2 regions of the Paenibacillus sp. FSL L8-0638 genome follow, and region 2 is predicted to be linked to the other one. Evidence: riboswitches for the same ligand, from Rfam matches in the RefSeq annotation. Region 2 holds a riboswitch; the other holds the start of a gene.
What was found. A riboswitch is a leader RNA that binds a small molecule or an ion and turns the genes downstream of it on or off. The one in region 2 is predicted to bind cyclic di-GMP.
Positions count from the first base shown of each region.

Region 1: linked by a shared signal. The riboswitch ahead of MKY35_RS01985 (collagen binding domain-containing protein) and the one ahead of MKY35_RS06010 (glycosyl hydrolase) in region 2 are both predicted to bind cyclic di-GMP.

Region 1 is NZ_CP151960.1:445,526-460,902, forward strand. It holds gene MKY35_RS01980 (class D sortase) at 40-702, opposite strand; gene MKY35_RS01985 (collagen binding domain-containing protein) at 819-4,328, opposite strand; cyclic di-GMP riboswitch class I at 4,523-4,603, opposite strand; gene MKY35_RS01990 (AraC family transcriptional regulator) at 4,654-5,535, opposite strand; gene MKY35_RS01995 (DUF445 domain-containing protein) at 6,130-7,386, shown strand; partial or broken gene MKY35_RS02000 (TIGR02328 family protein) at 7,420-7,799, shown strand; gene MKY35_RS02005 (NAD(P)H-dependent oxidoreductase) at 7,902-8,576, opposite strand; gene MKY35_RS02010 (winged helix-turn-helix transcriptional regulator) at 8,765-9,148, shown strand; gene MKY35_RS02015 (stalk domain-containing protein) at 9,248-10,495, opposite strand; gene MKY35_RS02020 (DUF1775 domain-containing protein) at 10,735-11,481, opposite strand; gene MKY35_RS02025 (copper resistance CopC/CopD family protein) at 11,537-13,255, opposite strand; gene MKY35_RS02030 (diguanylate cyclase) at 13,528-15,377, opposite strand, start outside.
Region 2 is NZ_CP151960.1:1,335,279-1,350,655, forward strand. It holds gene MKY35_RS05990 (glycosyltransferase) at 1-562, shown strand, start outside; gene MKY35_RS05995 (UDP-glucose/GDP-mannose dehydrogenase family protein) at 568-1,896, shown strand; gene MKY35_RS06000 (hypothetical protein) at 2,140-2,286, shown strand; gene MKY35_RS06005 (sugar phosphate nucleotidyltransferase) at 2,541-3,917, shown strand; cyclic di-GMP riboswitch class I at 4,074-4,154, shown strand; gene MKY35_RS06010 (glycosyl hydrolase) at 4,168-5,769, shown strand; gene MKY35_RS06015 (hypothetical protein) at 5,818-8,115, shown strand; gene MKY35_RS06020 (hypothetical protein) at 8,425-8,607, shown strand; gene MKY35_RS06025 (helix-turn-helix transcriptional regulator) at 8,661-9,029, opposite strand; gene MKY35_RS06030 (Wzz/FepE/Etk N-terminal domain-containing protein) at 9,356-10,105, shown strand; gene MKY35_RS06035 (CpsD/CapB family tyrosine-protein kinase) at 10,086-10,772, shown strand; gene MKY35_RS06040 (sugar transferase) at 10,858-11,556, shown strand; gene MKY35_RS06045 (GDP-L-fucose synthase) at 11,593-12,531, shown strand; gene gmd (GDP-mannose 4,6-dehydratase) at 12,553-13,542, shown strand; gene MKY35_RS06055 (flippase) at 13,621-14,964, shown strand; gene MKY35_RS06060 (hypothetical protein) at 14,951-15,377, shown strand, end outside.

The DNA of each region.
Region 1 (15,377 bases), 890 kb from region 2:
ATTTATTTTTACTCATAAAAATAGGCGCTTTAATTGGCTTTAGGTGCTTAGTTTGGCCTGAACAATGAGACGATGGGTGGGATTTATGAGAGGGTCACATGTAATCAGCGTGAGCAGCTTTTGTTTTTTGAAGCTTTTCAGAACAGACACGTCCGTAGGATCGACCACCTTCAGGCTATAAACGCTATATACATATTGGTTACCCCGAGTGTTAACAACAATCTTATCGCCGATCTTCAATTCATTTAGACGATTAAATAAACGTCCAGAGGTGCGGGCTCGATGAGCAGCAATGGCGGCATTCCCCGCTTGTCCCAGCGTCCCCGTTTCCGGCATATGTACAGCCGCGTGTCTCATATTTATCCTCGTTGCGCCTTCCAATACAGGGAGCTTTAAAGCAATACGACTTATACTAATAGTGGCTATGGGAGTTTCATTAGCGCTTCCAATGGTAACAGGGGGTGGGGAAGCATTTTGTCGTGTTTCACGAACCGGGACTTCCGTAAGACGAGTGGACAAGCGAGCATAGCTGTCCGTAAGACTGGGGGTCCATAGCGCGTCGCTTTTTCCTGATGGTAGTTCTGCTGCTTTTAATAGCTTGCTTTGTTCCCGATCCTCATTCCATTCCGTCGCTTTAGGAAACAAAATAAAAAGTAAGCCTAACAAAATAAATACGTAGGAAAGTTTACGCAGACTCAGCAATCTCGCCTCCCCTAAGCAAAGTACGGATTATACATATTTTTTTGAAAAATGCCCCATTCCCGGCTCATTCCAATCGGAAATGGAATGAGGCGAGAGATCAGGGCAGGTGATCCATTTTATTTTTTGTTCGTCCGTCTGAATTTCAACAATACGCCCCACATAACCAACGCTATGCCTGTCAAATAGAACGGAACGGGGCTGCTTTCACCTGTTTGGGGCAACTGATGTACAGCAGGTGGATCCTCTGGCTCTTCTGGCTCTTTCCCGGGAACCTTGACACGGATCTTAGGTTCGGGATCGTCTTTCGAATCCACCGGAGGAGAAGGATCTTGATGAGGCATGACGGCTGGCGGCTCCGGCGGTATAGGTGCAGGTTCCTCCTGTAGAAGGGCTATGTCCTCCGGAGACATTGGCAATGACGGAGGAACGGTTACAGACGGAGTATCGGGTATTTCCGGATCTCTGTCATGTTTCTTACCTGAGCCTCCAGACGGGGGTGACGGGTCTGGATGAGTAGGCGTTCCTGGTTCGTTTTTCTTTTCTTTACGGTTGGTGATCACAATCTTTTTTACACCAGAGCTTTGTCGCAGTGTTGCGTCTATTTTGATCTCAAGCTTGCTCTCGGTGATTTTATAGCCCTCCGGTGCTGCCAATTCCTCTAAGATGTAATCGTCATGAAGCAAGGAGGAAAAGATGATTTTGCCTTCCTGATTGGTGGTCTGAATGAGAGGGGCTCTTTTTTGACCTTTATCATAGAGCGCAAACTGTGCGCCAGGCAGCACCTTCTCAGGCATATCCTGGTCTACCTTGGTCAACTCAAGACTTTCGGTCACACCCCCGCCGGAACCGGAGCCGGAAGACGTTCGTACGATGATTTCCTGGCTGGTTTCCCGCATCTCTGTCGTCAGGCGATCCCCCTCAAAGGCAACCTTATTACTCACTTTGGCTTTGTCCTCAGCATGAATGAATGATTGGTATTCAAGAATAAAAGCAGAGGAAATATCCTTGGCAAAAGTAAGTTCAAACGTTTGCTGGCCTTGAGCATCTGTTTTGATATACAGCTTGTAATCTTGGTTTCTAATCAACTCGGTGCCCTTGGTGGTATTTCCGTTGGCAGCGATGATTGTAGAGTACAAATGAAAGGAATCCTCGATTAAGATTTGATTGCTGCTAGGCTGATCTATAATTTTAGCGTTGGATACATGTGACTGTCCTTCATTGATGCGGATGCTCCAGTCGATCTTATTTCCATTTTGTGTACCGACTTTAGATACATATTCTCCACCATGAGGTACCGTGACTTGCGCTGCCCATTGGGAGACTGTTTTTTGTCCATCCAGTAGAAGGGCTTGATTATGAATTTCCTTGTCAATTAGTTCTCCTACCAATGAAGTTTGAAAGGTAATCCAGTAGGGAGTCTGTATCTGCTCCTTGAACTGGATACGCAATTCATTCCCATTTTGCTCGGAGGGAGGGATAATGGTGTATTGATCTGCCGGGATTTCAGCCCCTTTTTGTACGCCATCCCACCATCCCAGCAAGGTCATATCGTGTACTTTCACGGAGCCGGGCAGTAACTTCTGACCTTGCAGCAAGGGGTCTCTCACTTCCGCGTGATTTAGGATCTTGCGATTGTAGTTGGCTTTAATGTCCCAGGTAATGAGTTTGGAGGTCGCATTATAGCTTCCTTGCTTGGCACCGTTTCGTTGTGTCATAAAGTCCGGCCAGATCGGGCACTCCACGGCATGCGATGATGTTTCTCCGTCTTCAAACTGGTATTCTATAATGGATTTATTACGAAACTCAGGCTTCGTCGTATCCGTTTTCCAGTCATTGTTATAGGTGGTTGAATACTTGATCGTATAAGCTTTATGAATGGTTTTATGAAATTTGAGCGTAAATCCTTGTTTATAGTCCTGTGATAGCGGAATCAGCTCATAATCCGTGGGCGCACGTAGCTCCGTTGTTCCGTCAACACTTTGAATTTTCAGGGTGTCCGGCAACAAGGCCAAGCCCCCGTTTGGAAACACATCGTGAATGACAATATTTTTCATGGTGTACAAGTCTGTATTAATGGTAATCACCCAAGGTATGATTTTGGTGTTGTAATTGGGTGTGTCATACATTTTAGTCATAACTCCGCTTGTGATTTCTGTCGATACGATCTTCTGGATTCCATCTGAGGTTATGATGTTTATAACTTTTCCATTTTCATAGACACGGCCTCTGGCTTGAGTCTGGTATCGGATGGTATAGGCTGAATCTACGTCAAAGTTAAATTGAAGTTTGAAGCCGTTGCGGTCCGGATAATCAACTGGGATGACACTATACGCCCACGATGGGAGTTCCTCCAGCGTGTTTCCTTTAAATACTTTCAAAGAACCGGGCAGCAATTCCTGAGTTTTGTTGAAATGATCAATTAAAAGAGCTTTGGCTTCGGGGATTTTTGTCTCGCCGAAGTTGTATCGTATGGCCCACGAGAGTGTTTGTGTGGCATGATCATATTTTTCAACCTTTTTGGACAAAAACTCACCACGTTCTACCTGAACAGTAGCGGTAGCAGCAACGTTCTCTATCGCATCTCCTGAAAGCGTTGCTGTGTTGGAAAAACGAGTTTCGTCGCCAGTAATGCGCGTGGAATATTGAATCTGGTAGGCCGTGTTCATGCTATCGTCTTGAAAACGAATCAGAAACCCTGTCCCGGCTTGATCTGCTTCAATGGCATATTCACTCGCATTTACTAGGTCTCGAACAACGGTCGATCCGTCGATATTGACTTGGAGATGATAGAGCCGGATAGAGTCTCTTCTGAGTTCCAGTCCTAAAGGAATTGGATCGGTGATGAAGGCATGCTTTACGGTGTTTAGCTGTTTGTTCACATCAATGGTCCAGTCGATCTGATTTGTGCCAGCTAGTTTCCCTTGTTTGCTTAGGGTCGGCCCTGACTGGGGTTTTACATTCACGATGACCGTTTGCACCCCGCCTTTGATCGGAATCGCAATGATGACCTCTGTACTACCTTTCACTATTTCTTTTGTAAACTCGGTTTTGATTTGCAGTTTGCCGCTGACATTGGAATGATTCTCTACATATGGGTTAAAGGTCATGATCACCTTGCCCTGACGGTCTACTGTGAAGTATCCCACGGTTCCGTCGGTAGTGACTAACGGAGATGAGATATCAGTGTAGATGACAAACTGTTCTGGTAAGTGAAAGGTGAAAGTGTCTCCTGACTTATAGGTATTGTCAGGAAGCTCCCATTCATAGCCTAGTTGGATGGCTGATCCGATGTCGAATTGGCTGTCGGGACTATATACCGCATCAATGACATGCCCTGATTCGTCGGTCAGGCTCAACTTCGTTAGTATGCTCTGCGGAGTTGCATCATGTTGAGATTTTGAACTGACTGCTCCTTGAACGAAGGGGGGCGTGTTTGAAGGAATCTCCCTGGGAGGTTCAAGGTTCGGGACGCCGTATACAGCATCCGTAACGGTATGTGTAGGATCGGATACAGCACTCTGCGGCAGTTCTGGGGCTGGAGCATCTGCGTAAGCCAATGTTGCGTTGAAAAAGCTTTGGACAATGAGCAATAAGGCAATGATCATTACATTTATTTTTGTTCTCATGCTCCAAGTGATTCTCCTATTCATCGTAATATGGCAATGCTTCGTTCGAAATTAGTATATTCAGCATGCTAGGCTGACATGACTATCCCAATAGAAAAAAAGCCCTGATCATAGCGATCAGGGCTTTTTTCGAGATAGGCATAGCAATTTGTGGTGGATCTATGTAAAAAAGGGCATAATAAAAAGCTCGTTCATCTGGTAGCTGGCTGCCATCCGGATAGGAAGGCCCTATAGTTTTGCGTCACTGCCTTTCGACAGCTTTGCCATTAACTTGAATAGCTTGTGCGTCTATCATCTATCAAACTGATTTCATGTAACCTCTCATTTACAGCTTGGAACGGTTCCCCCACTTTTTGCGGAAGGAATGAGGTGTTTCTCCTACATGCTCCTTGAACAGGTTAATAAAATGACTCGTATTGGGAATCCCTACGTACCTTGCGATATCCACAATGGACATGTCACTGGTTTTAAGCCAGCTTTGAGCGGCTGTGATACGGACATTAATGAGATAATCAATCGGAGAGAAACCGATCTGCTTTTTGAAATTTTTAGCCAGATTAAACTTGTTTAATTCAAACATGTCTGCCAGCGAGTCCAGTGTTATTCGCTCACAGTAGGACTGATCCAAATATTGCTGTACCCGACGTACTTCGCTGAGGGTTTCAGCGTTCACATGCTGGTGATCATAGGGATGCTGCAAGATGCACATCAGTATTTCACCAATGAGCCTGGACGTTAGCAGTTCAGCGGAAAGACTTCTGTCAGACTGCCCACAAATCAGAGCATGCAGTTTGTCCAATATAATATACGGATTATGCATGGATATTACCGGTTTATTATGCTTGGCAAATTGTTCGTAAAAGTTTCCGATCAGGTTGCCGTACAGGTATAAGCTGATAAACTCCCAGGCTTCATGACCGGAGGTGCTATATTGCACATACTCCTCACAGTTAATAAAAAACAAATCATGAGGCTTTAAAATATATTTCTTGTCCCGGTATAGTAATTCTCCCTTGCCAGACAACGTGAAAACAAGCAAAAAAGAGGCGAGTTCTTTTCTTTCCACCGTAAAAGCAGAAGTTTTTTGGAAGTAGCCTAGTTCCTGAATATATAAAAGGGATTGCTTGGCAAAAGCGGAGGGAGTGCGCACAATTACGACAGGTTCGCCGTTCCAGAGGCCCTCGTTGTTTTTTTGGTCTGTTGTCATATTCAATTCCTTTACAAAGAAGCAATTTTATCTAGCTTATCTTGGTTTGATTTAACCAATATATAATGGCTGATTAAACATGATTTACTATATATAAAAGTTTATTTTATCACATGAAATATGTCTATATATCAAATTATGTTTGTAAGTTTTATAGAAGCCTCGCTCTTATGGACATCTAACCTGATCATCCGTATAAAAGGTCGAATATTGTTGAAAGAATTCTGAGGTCATCATAGATTCAAATCCTTTCTGGGGTCAAAGATAGAATTAGTGCTGAAAAAGATATCTTACATGCCCATTCAACTTTTCCCTTCACTTCTCCTTTCGGTTTAAGAAATTTAGGACTTGGTTCTGATAAAATGGTTCGTAAGGCTTATTATTAAAAATGAGATTTTGGGCCCAGTGTTGTGATTTAGTTCACGAACATGAATGTAAAAAAGAGAGATATATGCATAAAAAATTACGCAAAAAGTGGCCTTGCGCGTTTCATCAAGAGTGCTTTCAACTTTGGAAATGACACGGGCAATGATATGATGGGTAATACAGGTATAGTGTTTTACTTACTCGACAGTCAGTTTGGAGGATTACAGGATGGGAAAACCCAAAAATACGAAAACCGCAGCGGCTTGGTCGCTCGTTATTCTAGGGGCAGGCTTTGCAGCCACATTGCCCTTCCAGCAATATGGCTGGGCTCGTTTGTTAGCCGGAGCTTTTGAGGCAGGACTTGTAGGGGGACTGGCGGACTGGTTCGCTGTCACTGCTTTGTTCCGTCATCCGCTAGGCATTCCGATACCACATACCGCGCTGCTTCCTAAAAATAGGGACAAGCTCACAAATGCCTTGGTGAGTACGGTGGAAAATAACTTGCTAAACAAAGACAGCATCGCGTCTAAAATTGCAGATATTCGTTTGGCCGATTTGGTGCTGGGTGGTGTGGAAAAAGGTTTGCGCACGCCGGAGGCGGCGGCATCCATAGATATTCTTGCCAAGCGGCTCGTCCAGTCGCTCCCGCTCGCGGAATTGGCTCCGGTCATCGTGGCAGAGCTCAAGCGGCAGGTGACTGATTTTGACGCCGGACCGCTGCTGGAGGCGCTTGCTCGTCAGACCAGCGAGAAGGGCTATGATCGCCGCGCGCTGGATTACACGCTGGAACAAGCCGAGTCCTGGCTTTTGCGACCCGAAACGGGCTATACGCTGGGTACCTTAGGTATGCAGGCTGTCAGCGGTTTGCAGGTGAGCGGACTGATGCAGTTTGCCTTGAACGCATTCCTCGGCTATCTGAACGAAGAGCGTATGGGTGAAATGATTCGTCATTTTTTGCTGGATCAGGTAGCAGAACTGCAAAGGGAAGAGCACCCGCGCCGTCAGGCCGTGCTGGATGGTCTAAGAACACAGGTGACCCGATTGGCGACGAAAGATACGGTTCAGGAAGGGTTGAACGGCTGGAAGGATAGCCTTGTTGAAGCCTGGGAAGGTGATGCGTCGGTTCTGGGAAAAATGGAGGAACTGCGTATACGCTTATTGGACTACATGGAAGACGGAAGCTATGTGCAGACCTATATTTTACCGCTATTGGATCGAATGTTGACTGATTTAAGAAGGAATACCGAGCTGCTGGACAAGATCAATGTGCGAATTGTGGAAGGTATTACTGGACTGGTGGAAGCCAACCATAGTCGGATTGGTAACTTGGTGCGCGAAAATGTAGACAAAATGGATAACAAATCCCTGATTGCACTGATGGAGGACAAACTGGGACAGGATTTGCAGTGGATACGTATTAATGGCGCAGTTACAGGCTTCCTGATCGGCATTGTGCTGACAGGTATCCGTATGCTAATCCAATAGATCAGAAAAAGCTACAGATAGGGTTGTGGAAGCATGAGGCTTTGGCATGAACATTTAATCGACAAGTTACCCCGTCCGCAACTGCTGGGGCAACATCGTGAGTGCTGTGCCCTGCGCGGGAATGGGTGGGGCAAGCCACACGCCACCGTGAATTATGTGTTCGATTATCACCCCATGCTGCTGGTGCGCTATCATAGGCTCATTATGGACGAAATGAAAAGCAGAGGGTACAATGTTGACCCACTATGGGAACAGCCTTTGTATCGCGGTAAGCAGTGTGAGCCTTGGGGGCAGAGCTGGGTGAGGAACTGGCAGGCGCGGGTGCATATGTGGAGCATGACGATGAGTATATGAAGGAGTGCCTGGATAACCTGGCTTCCAAGGGGATTTTAATAGAAATTGAAGTGACCTAAAAAAGACGGGCTGCGGTAGGTTCATCATTCAGATGAAGTGCCGCAAGCCCGCTTTTTTGATGCTTCAATGTTCAGCGTTTGGGAGAGAATCGGGATATTAGATTACAGAATCCAGCGTGTGACCTTTTCCAGGGGTTGTCTGGATTTTTCCCGTTTGGGTTCATGAGCGCGATAACCGAAGGCAGCAATGACTGAAATATCGAGCAGCCCGTTCTCCAGCAGTCCTTCTTCCTCCAAAATGGCATGCACCTGATCGTAGTTAAAACCCTCAATCGGACAGGAATCAATACCGATCTGAGCCGCCGCGGTCATCATATTGCCTAAGGCAATATAGGTTTGCTTGGAAGCCCAGTCAAATAGCGTACGTTCGTTTTCCAGCAGGCGTTGACTTTCACCCTGGAAAATCTTATAGCGGCCTGGCAGTGAGGCAAATTCCTCCTCAGACATACCTTTAACCTCTTTATACATATACTCCACGTAAGGAGAATCATAACGAACATCCTTGCGCGCCAAAATCAGGATGACGTGGCTAGCCGCAGGAATCTGCTTTTGACCACCGCTGGAAACCGCAGCCAGCTTTTCTCTTAATGCCTGATTTTGTACAACTACAAACTGCCATGGTTCAAAACCGACGGAGCTTGGAGAAAGTCGCCCGGTTTCGAGAATGAACTGAAAGTCCTCTTCCGGTATGATGCGATTGGGATCAAATTCTTTCGTGGCGTGTCTGAACAGAAAGGCGTCCAGAATTTCCTGTTTTTTAGCTGATGTATTAGACATAAAATGTACTCCTTTGGGTATGGGTTTAGTTGGTGCTCTATGGGTTTTCTGCTACTATAATGAGAGCTGATATCGAATATATAGTTATCATATAGAAAGTTTTTGCAGGGAACAAGTACGCACATATTTGTTCCTTGTCATACGTCTGGGGCTATTGGTTTACACATTCTACAGAAAGAAGGGTATACATGGCACAGGAGATGGAACATGCAGTTAGCGTTAATTTTGGATGTCCGGTAGCGAAAACCGTCGGGGTTATAGGCGGCAAATGGAAGGGAGTCATCTTGTATCATTTGACCACAGGACCGCGGCGCTATAACGAAATTCGACGGACCTTGCCCAATATTACACAGCGGATGCTAACCTTGCAGTTGCGCGAATTGGAGAGAGATGGCATTGTGCACCGTGAAATTTATAATGAGAACCCACCGCGTGTGGAATACTCGCTTACCCCGTTAGGAGATACGTTAAGGCCGTTGCTGGATTTTATGAGAGACTGGGGGATCTTCTATGGAGAACAGGGTTGCGAGCCTGTGACGACAACTTCCAAATCAGGCAAGCACTTTTGTTAAAGGGAATGAAGAAAGCCCGCCAGATGATTTCATAGAAGACGCATAAGAAATCATCTGGCGGGCGAAATAAGGTCGGTTTTACTTGGATAAAATGTACACTTATTTAAACTCGATGGCTTCGTTCATCTGCGCCCAGGCCGTTTCTCCAATGATGCCCAAGCGCCAGATAGCGATTCCTTTGAGGTCATAACGTTTGGCTAAACCGATCTTGGCGTTAACGGTGCTGTCTTTTTCGCTACCCATCGAAATCCCCAAAATGAGCTTGTCCCGCGAGGTTTCCTTCAAGGCCAGTTGGATGGCTTCATCCACTTTTTCCAAAGGCTCAGGTGTAGCCTTTTGTCCGTAATCATAAGCCATGATGATCAGATCGTCCGCCAGATTGCCCAGCGTTTTGTAGTCATAGCCAGAGTAAGAACTGTTCAGCGGATGCAGAACGACGGTGAGCTTGAGCCCGGCCTGATGCGCTTTGGTCGATAGCTTTTTAATAAAGGTGTTGTAGTCTGAACGAGCTTTGGCTTTGTCGCCGCTCCAGCCCAATCCTTCCAGGTCTAGCGTAATGCCTTTAAATTGTTTGTCGGTGGCGGTGCTGACAATTTGGGAAATGGTTTGTTCTTGAAGCTGCGCATTTTCCAAAACTTTGGTCAGCTCGTGATTGCCATCTCCGGAATAGACCATCAGGTAAGGGGAAGTCCCCTGGCTGTCTGCCTCCTGCACAATGGACTCTGGCGTTACAGTTCCAGCGGCTTGAGGCCATTTGTATTCTTTGCCGTTTGTGGTAAATTGTCCGTTCGTATCAATTCGACTCCAGCCGAAGGCAACGGCGTTAAAATCCGGTATTTTGGATTTTTGGTCAAAGGAAGACAGCGCATAGAAGCCTACTGTATACATCGATTCACGAGGCGATGTAATGGAGACCGTCCGTGTTCCCTGGTTCCAGTTCACCGTGGCTCCAAACTGCTGCCCGAAAAAGCCCAGCGGAATCATGGTGCTGCCGTGCACGGTTTGCGGAGCGGCTGTTAGTTGAACCGTTTGTCCGTCCACTGTGGCATTGCGGCTACCCATCTTTAGAACCACCTGCTTGGTAGAAGAGCCTTGCGCCTTGGTAGCAGTGATGCTTTGGCTGGCTTGATCCCATTTCACTGTAATGCCAAGAGCCTCAGAAATCGCACGAAAGGGAACCATGGTCGTGCCGTTCATCATGGCAGGTTGTACAGGGAACGGTAATGCATATCCGTCCAGCATAATGCTGATCTTGCCGGCTTCAGCTTGTGCCAAGGGGCTATAGATGCCCACTGTGGTACTCAGAAAAATAGCACTAGATAACAGAGCCTTATTTACGATTTTCATCCTATGATCTCCTATGCTCAATAGATTGCAATGCTATCATGTTAGAATCGTGAGGGTTCTACCTATTTTACCAAAAAAATGATAGAAAGGTGAATGTGAAATGATAGGATGAGATAAATCTGAGTATGTATTAAAGCTGAATATTAATCGTTTTCTTTCATGCAAAAAAAGCTGACACCTTTTAAATAGGTATCAGCTTTTTCTTTTTAAAACGCTCTTAATTTTATACGTAACCCAGATTACTTGCGGCGCTTGAGTGCAATGCCGACAGCTGCGGCACCAAGAACGACTGCAATGATTGAGAGAACGAGTGCTGTCGTTTGTGCAGCAGAGCTGGCTGGAGCAGAAGCGGCAGGTGCAGCTTCTACAGCATTGTTCGAAGCAGGTGCGGGGTTGCTATCTTTAGCCGTATCTGTGCTGGAGTGCCCTGCTGCCGTACCCGCTGAATCGTGTCCGCTGTCTGCGGCAGGGGCAGGGGTTGCGGACGTGGCGTCCGTCGTAATTTCGGTAATGGAATGAGGATTGCTACTTCCTTCGTCGCCTGTCCATTCCACGATACTTCCGTCACTGTAATACTGGAAGGCGTCCCAGGCTGCTGCGGTATTCTGGTCTGCATTTTGCGCTACAAAGCCGAAACGCTGATATTGACCTGCTTGAATGCCGTCTTTTTCAGTCGTCCAGGTCACGGTGATTACTTTGCCAGAGCTGTCTTTTTCGGTGGCTACCTTCCAATCCGGTACAGGCTCGTATTGTTTGAAAACGACCTCTTTCGGAATTTTCAAGGCGACTTTGGTGGTTGGAATGTTTTTTTCCACGGGTACTTTCAATGTGTACGTTTCCCACGCATTAGGTTGTGAAACAGAAGGCTTGACTGTCACATGTGCACTGGCCATACCTGCAAAAAGTAAGGCACCCGCTGCGATTAGACCCACAGAGGTCGCAAACCTGGAAAATCTAGATTTTGCTGTTTGAATTGTTGTATTCATATTCAATTCGCTCCTTTTAAGTGAGGATTTCACAAAATCCTGAAGTATAAAATAATTATTTTTTACGGCCTACATGCAGGGTGAATTCAGCATCAACCCCATCGAGTGAAGCCGTCAGAGCATGTACCTTTACCGTCCATGTTCCTTCGGAGGTCATCAATTCCTGACTGCGGAATGGCTGTTGCTGCTTCACGGGTAGAACAAATTCCTGTTGATCTTGGTCAGGGTCTGCTGGAGTTAGCGTTAATGTAACCTGCTGGATTCCTGAAACGGCAGCACCCTTGCTATCCTGAACGGATACCTTAAATTCATTGCTGCCCACAGCATTGGGGCTGACTGCCAGGGTAACGTTATATCCACCCGTAGTGCGAGTCTCCTCAAACGGTACAGCAGGTGCCTGACCGGGTGACAGGTGAGTGAGCACCGCAGTCAACAGCATCACGAGCAGGCCGACGGACAACTCGGCACGCAATCCCCGGGCGGCTTGCTTGCTGGGCGCCGCTTGCCGTGCGCTGCGGAACTGGCTGGCGGCGAAGGCCAGCATGACTAGCAGCAGCGCTGCCTTGCCGAGCAGAACGAGTCCATAGGACGTGTTCAGCAGCATGGAGAGAGCCGGAATGTACAGTACGGCTCCATATATGCCGGTGGCGAGTAGTGCCGCCACCATAGCAATGCCCCAGCCGGCGAAGCGGCGCAAGGCGGCTTGTCGCAGAGTTGCCCGCTCGGATACGGGCAACTCTGCTCCGGCAACCGGCAGGCACACGACCATGACGGCAAGTGAGCCGATCCAAAAGGCTGCTGCCGCGAGATGGACAAAGTCCGCCGCAATGGCTGGAGCTGGATGGGTAGCCGCTGCCGGATGACCGACAAAGGCCTTGGACAGCATGAGGCATAGCGTTAGGAGAGCCGAGCTGTAGCCCCAAAGACGGTGCTGGCGACTCGAAATGCTGTAATCCAGCGCGTAAATCAGCGTTACGCTTAGGAGTAGCACGAGAATCATCTGGATAAACCAAATTTGTCCGGCTCCAGTAAACTGGAGAGCTTCTCCCAGAATCGGGAGTGAGAAGCCCTCCTTGATGGAAACCCCGGCATCCCATGAAGCCTGAAGTGGCAGGCTGATCAGAATGGCGGCAGACGTTATGCCGTAGCCGCTCCATAGCAGTTTATTCCAGCGGGGCGATGTTTCAAAGGGCCGCTGATTTTGCTTATGCTGTTCACTTTGATTCTTGTCTTGGCTTATGCTCGGTAAGATGAACAGCCGGAAACAAATCGCTCCAAAAAGCAGCGATAGTCCTATGTAAAGAAACCAACGGACAGCGATTAAGTCGATTCGTGATGTCCCTGAGCCTTCAGGTGCGGTAGCTTGATGGGTAGGCGCATTGGAACCGCTGCCTACTTGAAATGGAATAACTCCATTAACTGGATGTCCGTCTGAGGATAAAGCTCTCCAACTAACAGAGTAAATTCCATTTTTCATCCCTGGGATCAATTGGATTTCCATGGTGGCTTTGTGATTCGGGTCAAGCTGTGCTTTTCCTGTGTCGACCCGCTTGCCTGTTTCGTCGGTCACTTTGATCGACATGAAGGCAGATTGCAAATCTTCATTGAAGGTAATGGTCACCTGAGAAGGCGACTTGTCTAAAACCTGATTTTCGGTCGGACTGGATTCAATGACAAATGCATGAGCCCACGAAGAGTGAGGAAACAGGACCAGAAGGGGGAGACACAGCAATAAAAGACAAGCCACACGGGCTGGTCTGGACAGATACAACATGCTTGTGAAGTCACCTTCTCTCGATTACTTGAAGCGAGGATATCCCCATTTATAACATTTTATACAGGAGGATTTTGCCTGACGGACAAATCCATTCCTATCTTAATCATAGTGCATATAGCGCGAATAGATGGAGCGAATTATGACATTTATATGAAATTTGAAATAATAAGCATTATACAAAATGCCAATCATATGAAAACCCCTAGTGTGGTTGGATTCAGGACGATTTCAACCATGCTAGGGGCAAAGAGGAAGAGCCTATGAAGGAATTAGAGCCCTGTTTCCATGAGATCCGTGAAAGCAGGTTGCTTATGTTGAATATAATGGATAAAAATAGCCGTTAGTTTGGGATCGAATTGGCTACCCGAGCAAGCACGTAATTCTTCAATGGCCTCCTCGAACGTTTTGGTGGGTTGATAGGGACGCTCGGTTGTCATCGCATCAAAAGAGTCGATGATCGTCAGCATCCGACATAAAAGTGGAATTTGCTCGCCCTTAAAGCCAAACGGATAGCCTCCTCCGTCATAACGTTCATGATGCAGCTCCACAAAAGGAATCAAATCTACGAATCGTTCGTTGGCTTCGACAATACGTTTGCCCCACATAACATGCGCTTGCACCATCTGCCATTCCTCACCGGTTAGCTTCTCTTTTTTATTGAGGATATTCCAGGGAATCTCCAGTTTACCAATGTCATGAATGAGAGCGCCTAGTATGAAACGCCGCTTATCTTCCGGTCCGAGCTGAAGCACATCGCTCATGTCTGCTGCATATCTGAATACTCGTTTGGAATGCTTGAAAGTGTTAATATCCTTGTACAAGAACAAATTAAGCTGCTGCTCCAGATCACGAATATCCTGTCCCAGATCGACCTCGCGCTCTATTTCATTTAAGCTTCCATGCGTATGAACGATGTTTTTGCCCTGTTTCTTGGCGTAGTACAGGGCTTTATCCGCCAGATCGACCAGCTGTGATTTGTCGTAGATGTCAATGCGGCTTTGGGCAATACCTGCGGAGAAGGACAGACAGCCATGTGGAAAAATTTCGACACCCTCATAACGAGAATCATTTAATCTTTTTCGAATAGCATTGACTATTTCATAGGCTTGTTCAGCGGTATGATCAGGCATAAGCAGGGTGAATTCTTCTCCACCGTAGCGGGATACGGTGATGGGGGTGTCGGAGGTTTCCTTCTTAAGAAACTCACCGAGAAATCCCAGTAGCTGATCGCCTTTAAGATGACCGAAATGATCATTGTATTTTTTGAAATCATCAATATCAATCAGCGCCAGACTGAGGGGAGTATTCTCGGATCTCGATATATTTAATTCAGCTTCAAGTGTATTTTCAAAGTAGCTGTGATTGTATAGCCCTGTTCTGCGATCCATGTTTGCTTTTTCTTCGATTTCCCGATACAGCGTGAACATTTGCTTGAATGCGTGAGATAGGAGCATGCTTAGGCCAAGGAACAGCAAAAGTCCTAGAATGCCATTGTTATAAATCAGTGTAGTCAATACCAAAGACAGAATGAGTGTACATAAGTATACGAGCAGGGATTCAGCCAAAAAAGCCTGTTTAAGCTCATTGAAGGACCCTTTGTATGCGATATAAAAGTAGATGCCCAGTGTGATTGTGTTCACCGCAAAGTAGCAAATTAACGCCAGCAGGTAGGAAGCGAAATGCTCTTGGTTTAAAGCTCCCTGCGTTCCGCCGCTTAGTTCAAATACTGTTGAAGACAGGAAAATGGAAAGGGCGTAAATAGAAAAATTGACGGTATGCTTCCACCAGGACAGTTCTGTGTGCCGGAACATAGCAATGATTACGTTTAACAGCAAAATTAGAATAGCAATTTCGGTGCCATGCACAAAAATACAAGCCAGATACACGGAGGAATCCATGGACTGCTCGTTACTGGCCGGTGGTAGCTGAAATGTAAAATGTTCCAGAATTAGAACTGCTCCCAATAGGGAATAGATCGTGACCCACTCTGTTGTCGTATAGTGCAAAAAGGACCACTGATTCGTATACAGGAGGACGATCAAGCCTGCCAAACATATGAAAAACACATATATTCCCGTCGCGGTAACCCGTTCTTGCAGCTTTTTTATTATACTCATCA
Region 2 (15,377 bases):
CATTTTCCCACCTATTAATACATCCCGTTTTAAACGCGCTACAAACATCGGTGACTATTACCTGATCGTATCCCGATTGGTGTCCTACAAGCGCATCGATCTCGCGATCGAAGCATTCAAACGTAACGGTCTCAAGCTGCGCATTGTGGGTGAAGGACCAGATCGTAAACGACTCGAAGGTATGGCTGCCCCGAACATTGAGTTCCTCGGCAGGCTTGAGGACGAAGAGGTTAACAAGCTGATGGCAGAATGCCGAGCGCTCGTTTTTCCGGGCGAAGAGGACTTCGGTATTACGCCTTTGGAGGCGAATGCGGCCGGACGGCCTGTTATCGCTTTTCAGGGTGGGGGAGCGCTGGATACGATTGTTCCTCATGTGAACGGCGTATTTTTCCGCAAGCATCAAGTAGAGGATGTGCTAGAGGCCGTCGCAAAGGTCGAGCAGCATGCATGGAATGTGGACGATATCATTACCCATGCCCGCAAATTTGATGAAGATAACTTCAAGGATCAACTAAAAAAGTATGTAGAACAAGCCTATGTGAACTTTCTAAAAGGAGGATGAACGGAATGAAGCTGGCTGTAATTGGTACTGGATACGTTGGGCTCGTCTCGGGTGTATGTTTTGCGCAAAAAGGTAATGAGGTGATTTGTGTCGATCTGGAGCAGTACAAAATCGACATGTTGAACCGGGCAGAATCTCCGATTTATGAACCGGGTATTGAGGAATTGATCGCGCTGAATCTGGAAGCAGGTCGATTGGAGTTTACTTCGGATTTGGCTGATGCGGTACGCCGGTCGGATATCGTCATTTTGGCGGTAGGTACGCCTTCTCTGGCTAACGGCGAGGCGAACTTGTCCTACATTGAACAGGCGGCTGCTGATGTTGGGAAAGCCATGAACGGGTATAAGATTATTATGACCAAGAGTACTGTACCTGTCGGAACGAACGAAAAGATTAAGGACGTATTGGCTCGTCACACGAGTTTGTCTTTCGATATCGTATCTGCGCCGGAGTTTCTGAGAGAAGGCTCAGCCATCAATGATACGCTTCATCCGGATCGCATCATTATTGGTTTGGACAATACTGGATTGCGTGAAACAATGGTCACTCTGCATCAGGTGTTCACGGATAAAATCTATGTGACGGATATCCGTAGTGCTGAAATGATCAAATACGCGTCCAATGCGTTCCTGGCAACTAAAATTTCGTTTATTAACGAAATCGCTAATATTTGCGAAAAGGTTGGCGCCGATGTAACCTGTGTGGCTGATGGCATGGGTATGGACAAACGGATCGGCTCCTCTTTCCTACAAGCAGGGATCGGGTATGGTGGCTCTTGCTTTCCAAAAGACACAAATGCGCTTATCCAAATTGCGGGTAATGTAGACTATGAATTTAAGTTGTTGAAATCGGTGGTCGAGGTGAATACCGACCAGCGCTTTATGATTGTATCCAAGCTGCGTGAATCGCTGGGTCAACTGAACGGTGTGTCGATTGGCATTTGGGGCCTCGCCTTCAAGCCAAATACAGACGACATCCGCGAAGCTCCAGCACTGGAAATCGTAGAAACACTCATTCAGGCAGGCGCAATTGTCAAACTGTATGATCCCATTGCGATGGATAAATTCAAGGAGCACGTGGATCACCCGAATATTGTGTGGTGCTCATCCCCACAGCAAGCCGCCGAAGGTAGCGACGCTGTGTGCCTGTTGACCGATTGGGAAGAGTTCAAAAAGGTCGATCTCGTACAACTGGCCTCCCTTCTGCGCAAACCGGTTCTAATTGACGGTCGTAACGTATTCGCCGAGGAACAGATTCAAGGCTCCGGGCTGGAATACTATTCCGTGGGTCGTCCGCGGATGAGTGGGTGGAACAGAGATAAAGTGGAAGTTTAAAAAGTGACTGTGGTGGTGGGGGAGGCGCTGCGCGTGCAGATTGTTCTTCCGATTGCTGTTACCCCCGGATTTTCTTGATTGTGTAAAACATTCAAAGGTTAAAATCCGGGGGTAAAGGCAAACGCTGACGCTTCTTCAGAACAATTCTGCCCGCTCCGCTGCTTTCTGCCGTGGAGTCACAGTTTTTAAACTCCCACCTTATGGGATGGGAGTAGGAAGGGCGTATCGGAAGGAGCGGCACAGTTGAGGCCGCTCCTTCCGGTCAAGCGCCGCTGCGCCGCCTCTGTGGAGCAAGCACTACCATGCGGATACGCTATGCTGCTCCTGCGACGCAAAGACGCCATTGCTGTTGCCGAAGGCGTGAGATTTTTACAGGCTGACCGGACTTAATAATGTCCGGTCGCGCCTTTTGCAATAAACGGTATGATCGGCATGATGCATTTTTGAGTAGCGCAGGGGTGGATTTGAATCTGGAGAAGCGATAGCGTTCGCCTTTGGACCGGGATTCAAACCTATATACGATTTTATATAATCGAATGAATCCCGGTCCAACAGCGATCGTAAGATCAAATCCAGCCCGTAGCGGACTACTCAACCCTGCCCCATCCGATCACCCATACATTATAGAGAGGAAGTGGAGAGTTATGAAGCTCGTACTTTTGTCTGGTGGTTCCGGTAAAAGATTATGGCCTTTGTCCAACGATTCCCGTTCCAAACAATTTTTGAAGGTACTGGAGAGCCCGGAGGGGACTTCGGAATCCATGGTACAGCGGGTATGGAGACAATTGGGAGACAACGGATTATCAGAATCCTCGTTTATTGCGACAGGGAGAGCACAGGTCGAAATGATCCAGAGTCAGGTTGGGCCGAATACGCGTATCATTGTTGAGCCAGAACGCAGAGACACCTTTCCTGCGATTGCGCTGACAGCGACTTATTTATATTCCATTGCAGGTGTTTCACCTGATGAAATTGTAGCTATATTGCCTGTAGATCCTTATGTTGAGGATGCTTTCTTCGCCTCCGTAGCCCAACTGGAACATACGCTTCAGGAGAGTGAAGGCAAGCTTGCATTAATCGGGGTTGTCCCTTCCTATCCTTCAGAGAAATATGGTTACATTATTCCGAAAAACGATGCCACCCAAGGTAGCACTGGCTACCGCGAAGTGAGCCATTTTCAAGAGAAACCCGACCGGGAGCAGGCGGAGCGTCTGATTGAACGCAATGCTCTATGGAACTGCGGGGTTTTTGCGTTCAAATTAAGTTATTTGCTGGATATCTTGGCATCCAAGGGATTGCCGCTGAATTATGAAGAAATGCAAAAGCAATACGCATCTCTGGAAAAAATCAGTTTTGACTATGAAGTAGTCGAGAAGGAAAAGGATATTGTAGTTCTTCCATATGATGGTTTTTGGAAGGATTTGGGCACCTGGAATACGCTCACAGAGGAAATGTCTAATCAACAAGTGGGCAGAGGTGTAGTAACGGAGGATTGCGTCAATACGAGTCTTATTAACGAGTTGGACATTCCTGTGGCGATCATTGGAACGAATGATCTGATTGTAGCCGCTAGCCCGGATGGCATTCTTGTGACCAATAAGGCAGAAAGTCCTCGCATTAAAGAAGTGCTCAAGGCTCATGATCAGCGTCCAATGTATGAAGAACGTCGTTGGGGGCAGTATCGGGTTGTGGATTATGTCAAATATGACGAGGGTAACGAGGTATTGACCAAACGAATCCGCGTACGAAAAGGCAAAAATATCAGCTACCAGCTTCATTTCAAACGGAGTGAAATCTGGACCATTATTAGCGGTGAAGCGGAAATTATTTTGAATGAGAAGCTACACAAAGTAAAGGCTGGTGATGTAGTCCGCATTCCTGAAGGGACGAAGCATAGCATTTTGGCTGTGACCGATGTGGATTTTATTGAGGTGCAGACTGGCTCTGAATTGGTTGAAGAGGATATTGTCCGCTTTTGTATGGATTGGAATGAAATTTCCCGTCACCAATTTATCTCATAATTATTTTCGTAAAAACGAAAAAAAAGACGAATTCATGAAAATTCATGGCCCAAACTGTCGAATTTGGGCGAAAACCTGTAAATTCATGAACATGACCTATTAAATTTTGGTAAAATAAAGTCGATACTTAGGGTAAGAAGGAATCCAAACTCCTTCCAACGATAAACGCAGCCCTGTCGAAAGGCAGGTACGCAAAGCTAAAGGGCCTTCCACAAGGATGGCAGCCTGGCTACCGAAAGGAAGAGCGAAAGTGAGATTCAATTTTATTCCTCTGTATCGACTGATACGTCATGTACTCCCCGTTGTTATGCTTTTTTCATTGTTGCCCGTCGGTTTTGGTGATTCTCTGTCTGTGGCGAATGCCGCTTCATTACAACCTGTTAATTTGGACGCTTCTACTCAGGCCCGTGAACTATACAATTATTTACTCAACATCTCAGGGAAAAAAATAGTCACCGGTCAGCATGATTATTTGGAAAGTCCGGATGAATTAAGTAACAAGGTCCAAAAAATCAGTCAGGCATATGTAGGTGTACACGGCTATGAGATGGGAGCTATCTCTGGTCAATCTGACGCTACGGAAGCAGCACAACGTAAAAATGTCGTCGATAGTGCTATCCGTTGGGACAGATCCGGTGGTATTGTGACGATGACTTTTCATGAAGCGCTACCAGGTAGGCCACTGACTTGGGCCAATGTACAGGCGAAAGTAAGTCAGACAGAGTTCAACAAATACGTGACCCCAGGTACTACGCAGTATAACCTCCTCATTGCCGATCTGGATAAGGTAGCTGTATCGTTAAAGCAGCTTCGTGATGCAGGGGTTCCGGTTTTGTGGAGACCTTACCACGAGATGAATGGCGACTGGTTCTGGTGGGGAAACAAAAATAATTTCAATCAGCTATGGAATATCATGTACGACCGTTTTACCAATACACATCAATTGAACAATCTGCTGTGGGTATGGAGTCCGAATGCGCCCAATTCGTATACTGTCCCGTACACCCCGAAATACCCGGGGGATGACAAAGTGGACATCTTGGCAGTAGATATTTACAACAATGATTTTAAGCAAAGTCATTACGAAGGTCTGCTTGGGCTGGCACGGAATAAGCCGATTGCCATTGGGGAGCACGGTGAGATGCCTAGTTCTGAGGTGTTGCAGGCTCAACCTAAATGGGTATATTCCATGACTTGGGGCAAGATGCTGACTGAGAATAACACAACAAATCAAATTCAGGATTATATGAATGATTCGAGGAGTTTGACGCGGGATGATGTGAAGAATGGATTGGAAACGATTCAACCACCTGGGACAGATATACCGACCTTACCGGACGAGGGACAAAGTGAGCCTATCCCGGCTCCGCCAGTAGTGATCGTTCCCCCAGCTCCGACTCCTCCTTCTGTTCCTGATGTGGTATATGTGAATGGGTTGCGTGGCGAATATTTTAACAATATGAATTTGAATGGAAGTCCTGTTTTGATCCGTACAGATAGCAAGCTGGACTACAACTGGCGTGCCAATGCAGCTGACCCTAAGGTGAATGCCGATCAGTTCTCGGTTCGCTGGACGGGTAAAATCAAACCGCAATATAGCGAGACCTATACGTTCACCACGATATCCGATGATGGTATCCGTGTATGGGTAGACGGCAAGTTGGTGATTGACAGCTGGTTCAAACAAAGCTGGACAGAGCGTAAAGGCAGTATGACTTTGGAAGCAGGCAAAATGGTAGATTTAAAAGTAGAATACTATGATGAAAAAGGCGACGCGATGGCACGTCTAATGTGGGAAAGTCAGCATGAAGCGAAAGCGGTGATTCCCGGAAACGCTTTGTTTCTTCCTTGATTAATACTCTTTCCCGGTCCAAAAATTTGAGGAGAGAGGGTCGATCATATGATAAAAAAATGGTTATCCCATAGGTATACAGTAGTTTTATCTGGACTACTAGCGATCGTAGCTATAGCGATGATCGCTTGGTTTATATACACGCCTTCAAGAAGCGCAGAATTGCAGACGGATAAAGTAGCAGCTGCCAGTCCAGTATGGAAGCTGGGGCAGAGGGATGACTCTTCAGCGGAATTCAAAGGTGTGGTCGGCAGGGATAATATCGACATTTCTACAGCAGCTGCCTCTACCGAATCATCTGCTAAAGGAGCAATGTCAGCGTTGTCGGTAGCAGAAGAGAGTACAACAGTTCCGGTATTGCTCAGCAGTGGAGATATTCCTCCCGGTTTGAATGCGTCCACGAACCCTGAACTGACACTCCAGTATAAGCTGAATCAGATTCCTCCCAATGGTATGATATTCCGTGTTCGGATTTTAGATGCGGGCAAAGCAGTCCCACAAATGGCTGTATTTTCAAATCAACAGCTGTCCGGTATTATTCAGATTGCCGGAGTATCCGGTACTGGGAGTGCTTATAATTTCAAAAACAACTACGAGCTGTATATACCCAAAGAGCAATTGCAAAGCGGTGTTAACGTACTCAAGCTAAAGACAGCGCGCTGCCTATACTGCTCCTCTGCAGAAGATAAAAATGTGTGGTGGACTTGGGATGACTTGAGCTTGGAGACGTTAGCTTCACCTGCGACCGAACCGGTACACGGTAAATATATACTGACCGGAACAAATGTGAACAATAAAGAATTTTATTATGATCAGGGTGCAGTTAAGCATTTACCATACGTTCTCAAATGGCTGGGAATTGCTTATAGTGGCAATGTCATGAGGGTCACCTGTGCCAGCAATGTGGGCAAGGCATGTACAGACGTGGATGATTACTATCAAACGTTAAAGCAGTATAATATGCAATCGTCTGCTTTGTATTTATATACAGGTGATATCAAGCTGCAAAAAGATGGTTCTCTGCCAGAAACGGCCAAGCAAAAGTTGCGCGATTATGTAAAAAAATACGGTTCTTATCTTCAATATTATGAAGTAGATAACGAACCTGGATTATTTAATCGCTCCAAGGCGGTAAATCTGGCTGTAGCTAAGTGGTTGAATACGGAAGGGAAGCAATTGGCACCGCATCTCAAAACGGTAGCGCCGGGTTGGGCCTACTGGCCGACGTACTCTACCAAGGCGTGCAAAAATCAAACCGGAGGTACGCAAAAATGCGGTGATCCGGATGGATGGGAGCGAGACCCGGCGCAGCGTAAACAGCTGGAGGAAGTCACCGACCTGACCAACGGACACGCCTACGGTGAATCGTATAATGAAGAGGGCGGGGGCAGCTTCATTCAAAATTTGAAAACCTTCGGCGGTTCGAGCGACGGACTGGCGAAGAAGATGCTGAACACGGAGTTCGGTACCAATGATACGCATCGAGATAATCCAGATTACGGGGCTAGTCAGCCACAAGCAGCCGCATTCGACCGGATTATGCGTTCACAAATTGGGTTTGCCGATATGTTTATCCAGCACGCTGCTTTTTATAAAGATTATACGCTGTTTAAAACAGACTTCGATCTGCAAAGTCATAACCCGGCCAACACAGAAATTTATCCGTTCGGGCAGGGACAGGACACTCGTGTTAAGATCATGAGACGCTTGAGTCTAGCCTATGCCACGCATGGAAAACCTCTGACTTATACAGTGCTGAATCCAGAGGATACCAAGGATAAAATGGTGTATGTGCGTGCGGTGGATACGTCCAAGCTTAAACCGCTGGCAGGTAGCGGCGCTACTTCAAATAAATTGCTGGTGAATCTAGTGAATTTCGAATCCACCACGCAGACCGTTCGTGTACGGGTGACAATGCCGAATGCCGGTTTGTACACGGGTGAACGTTTTGGAGCGGGTTCCACTTACAGTCAGGCACAGCGTTCCATATCAGGGCTCAAGGCTTCTCCTGCCCTTGATTTTGAAGAAAAGCTGGGTCCTGGCGAAGCGGTACAATATATTTTGGAATTAAAAAGTACAGATCAGACCGCAGCTTCAGCTCCAACAGGGGTGAAGGCTGCCTCTGTTCAGGATGGAGCGGTAGAGATTAATTGGCTTCAGGCAGAAGGCGTATCTTCCTATGATGTGCTGCGTGCTGACGGAACCGACGGGGCCTATCAGGTGATTGCCTCGCAAGTAGCGGGAAGCACGTATACAGACCGCACGGTAAAAGCCGGAGGCCACTATGTCTACAAAGTCCGAGCGACCGGAGGTACTCAGGTTTCCCAGGCAGCCGAGGCCGCTTAATCAGATCGGAATGCATATAGGACCTTAGAGTTCGAATACCTAACATCATTTCGAAATAAAACAAAAAAGAACCTATCAGGAGAAAATAGGACCTGACAGGTTCTTTTTTGTTGGAAAATCGTTCTGATTTGCCAATACTTTACGTATAATGAAGAAAAAAATAAGAAAATCCTTTTTTATTCTCGTCATAAGACGACAACATTGCAGGTGTGTATTCATATATAATAGTTTTGTTCATGACTATACATACAAGGTTTGTGGGAAATTTCTTTCCGGTGACCAAGAATAATAAAGTGAGGTTAGTGCTGAATGAACAAGGAGACAGAATTAGGGGGGAACAACCCTCTTTTTCAAAACAACGTACAGAAAGCAGACAAAGCTGCCATCCACTTGGACATCCGGGACATTTTGCTCCAATGTGGGTTCACGATGCCAGAATGGCTAGAAAGCGACGCGGATGGAACCACATACCGGAAGGACAAGCGCGTGTAAATTCCAACGGCTGGTCTTACTTGAGCGAGACGTGAAGCAGTCGGCCGCTTTCTTTATTCCATCATTCGTTCCATTCGGACAAATGCAATAAAACGTTTGGCTTCTTCCTCAGACAAGGTGCGTCCATCAATGGTCAGGTTGAAACGTTGCAGAATATCCTCATCGGACAGTTCAAGCTGGTCCACAAATTCCCTCACATCTGAATCCAATATTGCCGCCGGATGGCTCGTACGTCCCACCAAGTAGTCAATCGTTACCCCGAAAATATCAGCGAGCTTGGTCAGGATCTCGAAATCTGGCTTGCGCCTATTTTTTTCATAGTGAGAAAGAGCTGCCCGCGTAATTCCGAGGGATTGTGCTAGTTCCTCTTGTTTTAATCCCTTATGTTCTCGTAATTCAGCGATGCGGGTGCCATAATTCATCCGTTTTTCCTCCTGAAGGCAAGGTTAAGAAAGGTAAAAAAGCAAGTTTACGCTTGACAAGATACGTTTTGTATCATAAATTAGTTATGTAAGTTACATAACGTATCTTTATTTAATAGTTTTCACTGATGTCTTCGTTTATATACCCTAAGAGGCCACCGATGATGAGCATTTTGTGCTTATTCGCTGGCTAGACCTTCTATGCGCTATTATACAACATTTTACTATAGATTAGAGGGTCATGCACCGTTCTTTTCCCCGTTATGCAGAGGATCAGTACAAGCGTTATTGCATCGAAAACAAGTCAATCAGGGAGGACTGGTCTTGTGCAGTTGAAAGAGTACATCCGTTTGATCCGTAAAAGAATGTGGTTGATTGGTAGCATCGTACTGCTAGTATGTACTGTAGTGGGCATAAAAAATATGTATTTTACCCCGCAGATTTATGAAGCTACCGCAAAGCTCATTATCAACCAGACGCCACGACCGGATCGTGCAGGTGTCGTCGATTACAGTGTAGTTCAAACGAATATAGCCTTAACGAACTCCTATAAGCAAATTATGATCTCCTCGGCGATTATGGATCAGGTGGTCGCCAGCTTCCCCGACCTTAAGGTCACTCCGTCAGCATTGGCGCAAAAATTAAGAGTGAACACCGCAGGTGATTCACAGGTCATGGATGTAACAATCCGCGATTTATCGTATACGAAGGCTGTGAAAACCGTCAATGCGGTAGCCAAAGTATTCAAACGGCAAATCCCCTCTATCATGAAAATGGACAATGTCACCATCCTAAGCGAAGCCAGTCTGAATGATCCAGCAGTTCCCGTGAACAGTAATGCCACTATACAGATATTTATTGCTTTTGCCACCTCTTTATTGTTGGGAATAGGCTTGGCGTTTTTGCTGGAGGTACTGGATGATACATTTAAGAATGAAGAGGATATTGAAATAGAACTCGGTCTGCCTACCCTAGCCCTGATTACGAAAATGAAAAAAGAAGATAAACGCTCTGACAGCTCCACTACAACTCCTAAACAGGTAGGTGAAGGGCAATATGCCGCGATTAATCAATAATCAGCTCGTTACATCCCTACATGCTCAGTCTTCCGTTTCGGAGGAGTACCGCATGCTTCGCACTAACATCCAGTTTTCTTCTATAGACGAGCCGATTGAGGTTATGATGGTGGCGTCCGCTCAGGCGGGTGAAGGCAGAACGGTCACAATTAGCAATTTGGCTGTAACCTATGCGCAAGAGGGGAAAAAGGTGCTGATTATGGATATGGATCTGCGCCGTTCCTCCTTGCACCATATGTTTGGTTTGCGTAATCATACAGGGCTGACACGGGTGCTTACCAATCAACAGGCATGGCAGGATGTGGTTCAGGAAACCGGGATTGACCATCTGCATGCAATTACAGCCGGACCGAACCCGCCCAATCCGTCCGAGATGCTCAGTTCCCGCAGAATGAATGCTCTGCTGGTTGAGCTGAAAGAACATTATGACGTGATCCTAATGGATACACCGCCGTTGCTGTCCTTTCCGGATGGCTTCATTATAAGCGCCATGTGTGACGGAGTCATTCTGGTGGTGCAGGCAGGGAAGGTCAAAAAGGATGTCGTCAAGAAAGCAAAAGCGAATTTGGAAAGAGTAAAGGCGCGCATTCTGGGCGTAGTACTTAATAATGTGAAGCGTTCGAATACCCGTGTCGAGCGGGGGATGGAGGAACGCAATCTGACATGAATAAAAAGGAGGAAAATGAGAGTATATAAAATTCTTTTAACAATGTATAAATAATACTTATTAATAAGGAGCGAGGTGATGAGACGTGTCTTCTTCCCGCTCGAATGAGGTCGAAGTGCGGGGTGCGTCAGTGGATGTTTATTCGGTCGCTCATGGGCTTGAACGGCGGCAAGGATGGAACGTATACCCGTTCGTGAAGCGAAGCATGGACATTATATTGTCTTTCATTGGAATCATCGTGCTATGCCCGGTATTTCTGCTTGTCATTTTGCTGATTAAGCTGGAGGACCCCAAAGGAAGTGCAATATTTTATCAAGTACGTATTGGAAAAAATGAGCGGCCGTTTCGCATGATCAAATTTCGTTCCATGGTGTCTGATGCCGAAGCCAGATTATCTGCACTGCTGGTGGAAAATGAAATTGAGGGTGCGATGTTCAAAATGCGGGACGATCCCCGAATTACCCGTGTGGGTCGCTTTCTTCGCAGAACAAGCATCGACGAGCTGCCACAACTGTTCAATGTACTGCGTGGGCAGATGAGTCTGGTAGGACCCAGACCCCCATTGCCAAGAGAGGTCCATGATTACACAGTGAGGGATAAGCTGCGTCTGACGGTTACACCGGGCTGCACTGGTTTATGGCAGATCAGCGGTCGTAATCATCTAAGCTTTAACCAGATGGTAGAACTGGATTTGGAGTACATATCCAGACGCAGTTTCCGCACAGATATGATTATTATGCTGAAAACATTTCGTGTGCTGCTAGGCTCCAAGGATGCGTATTAAAGTCTTTCATTTTCACGAAGAGGGTAGGGGATAAGTATGGATCTTCATTCCAACATATATGTAGCAGGGCATCATGGACTGGTGGGTTCCGCTATTGTCCGAGCGCTTCAGGAAGCGGGTTACCGTCATATTATTACTCGCACAAGCCGTGAGCTGGATCTACGCAATAAAGAGGCAGTAGATCATTTTTTTGAAACAGAGCCTGTGGATTATGTATTTTTGGCAGCGGCCAAGGTTGGTGGGATTTTGGCGAATAACGAATATCCGGCTGATTTTATCCGTGACAATCTGCTTATACAAACAAATGTGATTGATGCGGCATACCGGGCGAATGTAAGTAAGCTATTATTCCTAGGTTCTACCTGTATCTATCCTAAATTTGCTCCACAGCCGTTACGGGAAGAATATCTGCTCACGGGTGAACTGGAGCCTACTAATGAGGCCTATGCGATTGCTAAAATTGCCGGGATTAAAATGTGTCAGTCTTACAACCGTCAGTATGGAACCCGGTTTATTTCTGTGATGCCGACGAATTTATACGGTCCGGGCGACAATTTTGATCTCCAGACTTCTCATGTGTTGCCTGCGCTCATCCGCAAGTTTCATGAAGCCAAGCTGAATCAATCTCCGACTGTAGAAGTATGGGGTTCTGGTACGCCGCGGCGAGAATTCCTTCATTCTGATGATTTGGCTGAAGCCTGTCTATTCCTAATGAACAATTATGAGGGAAATGAAATTGTAAATATCGGCGTAGGTGAGGATATCTCCATTCGTGAGCTGGCTGAGCGAGTGAAGAATGTAGTCGGCTATGAGGGAGAAATTACCTTTAACACCTCCGCTCCTGATGGAACGCCGCGTAAGTTGGTAGATGTATCCCGAATTTCCGGGCTGGGCTGGTCGGCGCGTATTTCACTAGAAGAGGGATTAAAGTCTGTGTATCAGGCATTTCAAGGTCTGGATCTGGTTGAACAATAAAAAAACGGTGGGGGAATTGGAATGAAAAAAGCGCTGATCACAGGAATTACCGGGCAAGACGGGTCCTATCTGGCTGAATTGCTGCTATCCAAAGATTATGAGGTGTACGGGATGCGCAGACGAACCAGCACACCGAACTTTGAAAATGTAGCGCATATCCAGAATGACATCCACTGGCTTTCCGGTGATATGACCGATCTGGCTTCATTGATTGAAGCCGTCCGGCAGTCCGACCCGGATGAGGTCTACAACTTGGCTGCTCAATCCTTCGTAGCGGCCTCGTGGCCGCAGCCGTTGGCTACAGGGCAGATTACAGCATTATCTGTCACCAATATGCTGGAGGCGGTTCGAATTGCCAAACCGGAAGCGCGCTTTTACCAGGCGTCAAGCAGCGAGATGTTTGGTAAGGTGCTGGAGACACCGCAGACAGAAACGACCCCGTTCTACCCACGTAGTCCCTACGGTGTTGCCAAAGTGTACGGCCATTGGATTACAGTGAACTATCGTGAAAGCTTTGATATGTTTGCTTGCTCTGGCATTCTGTTCAATCACGAATCCCCACGTCGAGGATTGGAATTTGTAACGCGTAAAGTGTCGGATGCGGTAGCTCGTATCAAGCTGGGGTTGCAGCAAGAGCTGCGCATGGGAAATTTGGATTCACTGCGAGACTGGGGTTTTGCAGGGGATTATGTAAAGGCGATGTGGCTGATGCTTCAGCAGGATCAACCGGATGATTACGTCATTTCCACGGGAGAAATGCATTCTGTGCGTGAACTGCTGCAAATTGCCTTTTCCCATGTAGGTTTAAATTATGAGGATTACGTCGTGATCGATCCTCAATTTGTCCGTCCGGCAGAGGTAGATCTATTACTCGGCGATTGTGCCAAGGCGAAAGAAAAGCTGGGCTGGCGATTGGAAGTAGGCTTCGAGCAGCTCATTCGTATGATGGTGGATACAGACTTGGAGCGGGTAAAAAGGCAGGCTGCAGTTGAAGCTTCTGTTGTCGTGTAAGAGATGGAGAGGCCATCCGCCTGGGCGGGGGGTCTCTTCGCTGTACGCAAGGTCATTTTTCAAGATGGAGTAAAACCTATGACATTAGTCGAAAAACGCGCCAAACCGCGCAGAAGTTTGCTGGTGAATACATCCTGGCTGTTCGGTGACAAAATGATTCGCATGGTGTTCGGCCTGGCAGTCAGCATCATCATGGCGAGAGTGTTGGGACCAGAGGAACTGGGAAAGTGGAATTATGCGGAATCCTTTTTCGGGATGTTTCTGATTTTCACGACCCTTGGCTTTGATTCTATATTAGTACGCGATCTTGTCAAAGACCCCAAGGATGAGCATGAGCTATTGGGTACGGCGGTTCTGTTGAAATTGTTAGGTACTCTGATAGCCATTGTACTGTCCTATTCCTTCATTTCACTACTCAGACCGGAAGACAGTTCGGTGCGGTTGATCAATCTGATCTTGGCTACGGCCTCGGTATTTCAATTGTTTGATATCATCGACTACTGGTTTCGTGCGCAGATGCTGTCCAAATACACGGTCGTTGCCAAGAATACCGCTTTTGTTCTCGGCTCCACTGTCAAAATCATTTTGTTGTTATCGGGTGTTCCGATATGGATGGTGGCGTTGTGTGCTCATGGAGAGTTTCTGTTGGGAAGCCTACTGCTGCTGTATTTCTTCCGTAAGGAAGGACGACGCGTGAACCAATGGACGTTCCGTTTAGCCACAGCTCGGCGAATCATGAATCACAGCTGGCCGCTCATATTGTCATCCTCCGCTGTATATGTACAGGCACGGATTGATCAAGTCATTATCGGTGAACTGCTGGGAAACGCTGCGGTTGGGCAATACTCCGTTGCACTCCGACTCATCGAAGTGTTGGGCTTCATTCCGGTCGTTCTGACAACGGCTTATGCTCCGGTGGTGACGCGTTCCAAGCAGAAAGGAAGCGACGAATACAGACAGACATTGTCCAAGGTGTATCGGCTGATGTTTATATGCTTTCTTGTGACCTCGGTACCTTTATTTTTTCTATCCCAATGGGTAGTGGTTGTGCTGTATGGGAGAGAATTTACCGAAGCAGGTTCGCTGTTGTCTCTATTCGCGATTCGTCTGTTTTTCACCAACTTCAGTGTTGCTAAAAGCTTGTTTATTACCAATGAAAATTTGTTCAGATACACGCTGCTGACCTCGGTGGTGGGGGCGGTCACGAATATCGCTTTCAATTACGCGCTAATCCCGTTGCTTGGTGTCCGAGGGTCGTTAGTGGCGACGATTTTGTCCTTTACGATATCTGTATTTCTATTAGATTTGCTGTTTAAGGAAGTTAAATCTAATTTGGGTTGGATGATGAAGTCCATCCTGACCTTCTGGCGTGTTCATATTACAGTACCGAAAGTTGGAGAGAACAATCATGATACCCATTAAACCGTTTGTTCGGCATGAGGAACAGTGCCCGCATTGTGGAGGTAAGGTACGTGGTGGAGAGGTGCTGTGGCAGGGAATCCATGTATGTGTCAGCACTGTGTGTGAGGGGTGCGGACGCGAGTATCTTGAGGACATGAGGGTCGGTCATGCCACGTATTCACCTTATCGTGTAGAAATGCCTGACTATATTCTGACCGGTGATGCGAAGTCGAGAAAGTGGCTCGGAGAACCTTTGCGGCAATCGTTGATGAATCCTTCCTATGACTTAGCAGTCGGCATGACCGTGCATAAAATGAAAGCTTCTACACGTGTAATCATCGTCAACACAATGGATTATTTGTATGGTCATGCTTTGCTCAAGCTGCTCAATGTGCAACGCGAATACGAGCAATCGCCGGACCTGGGCATCATCG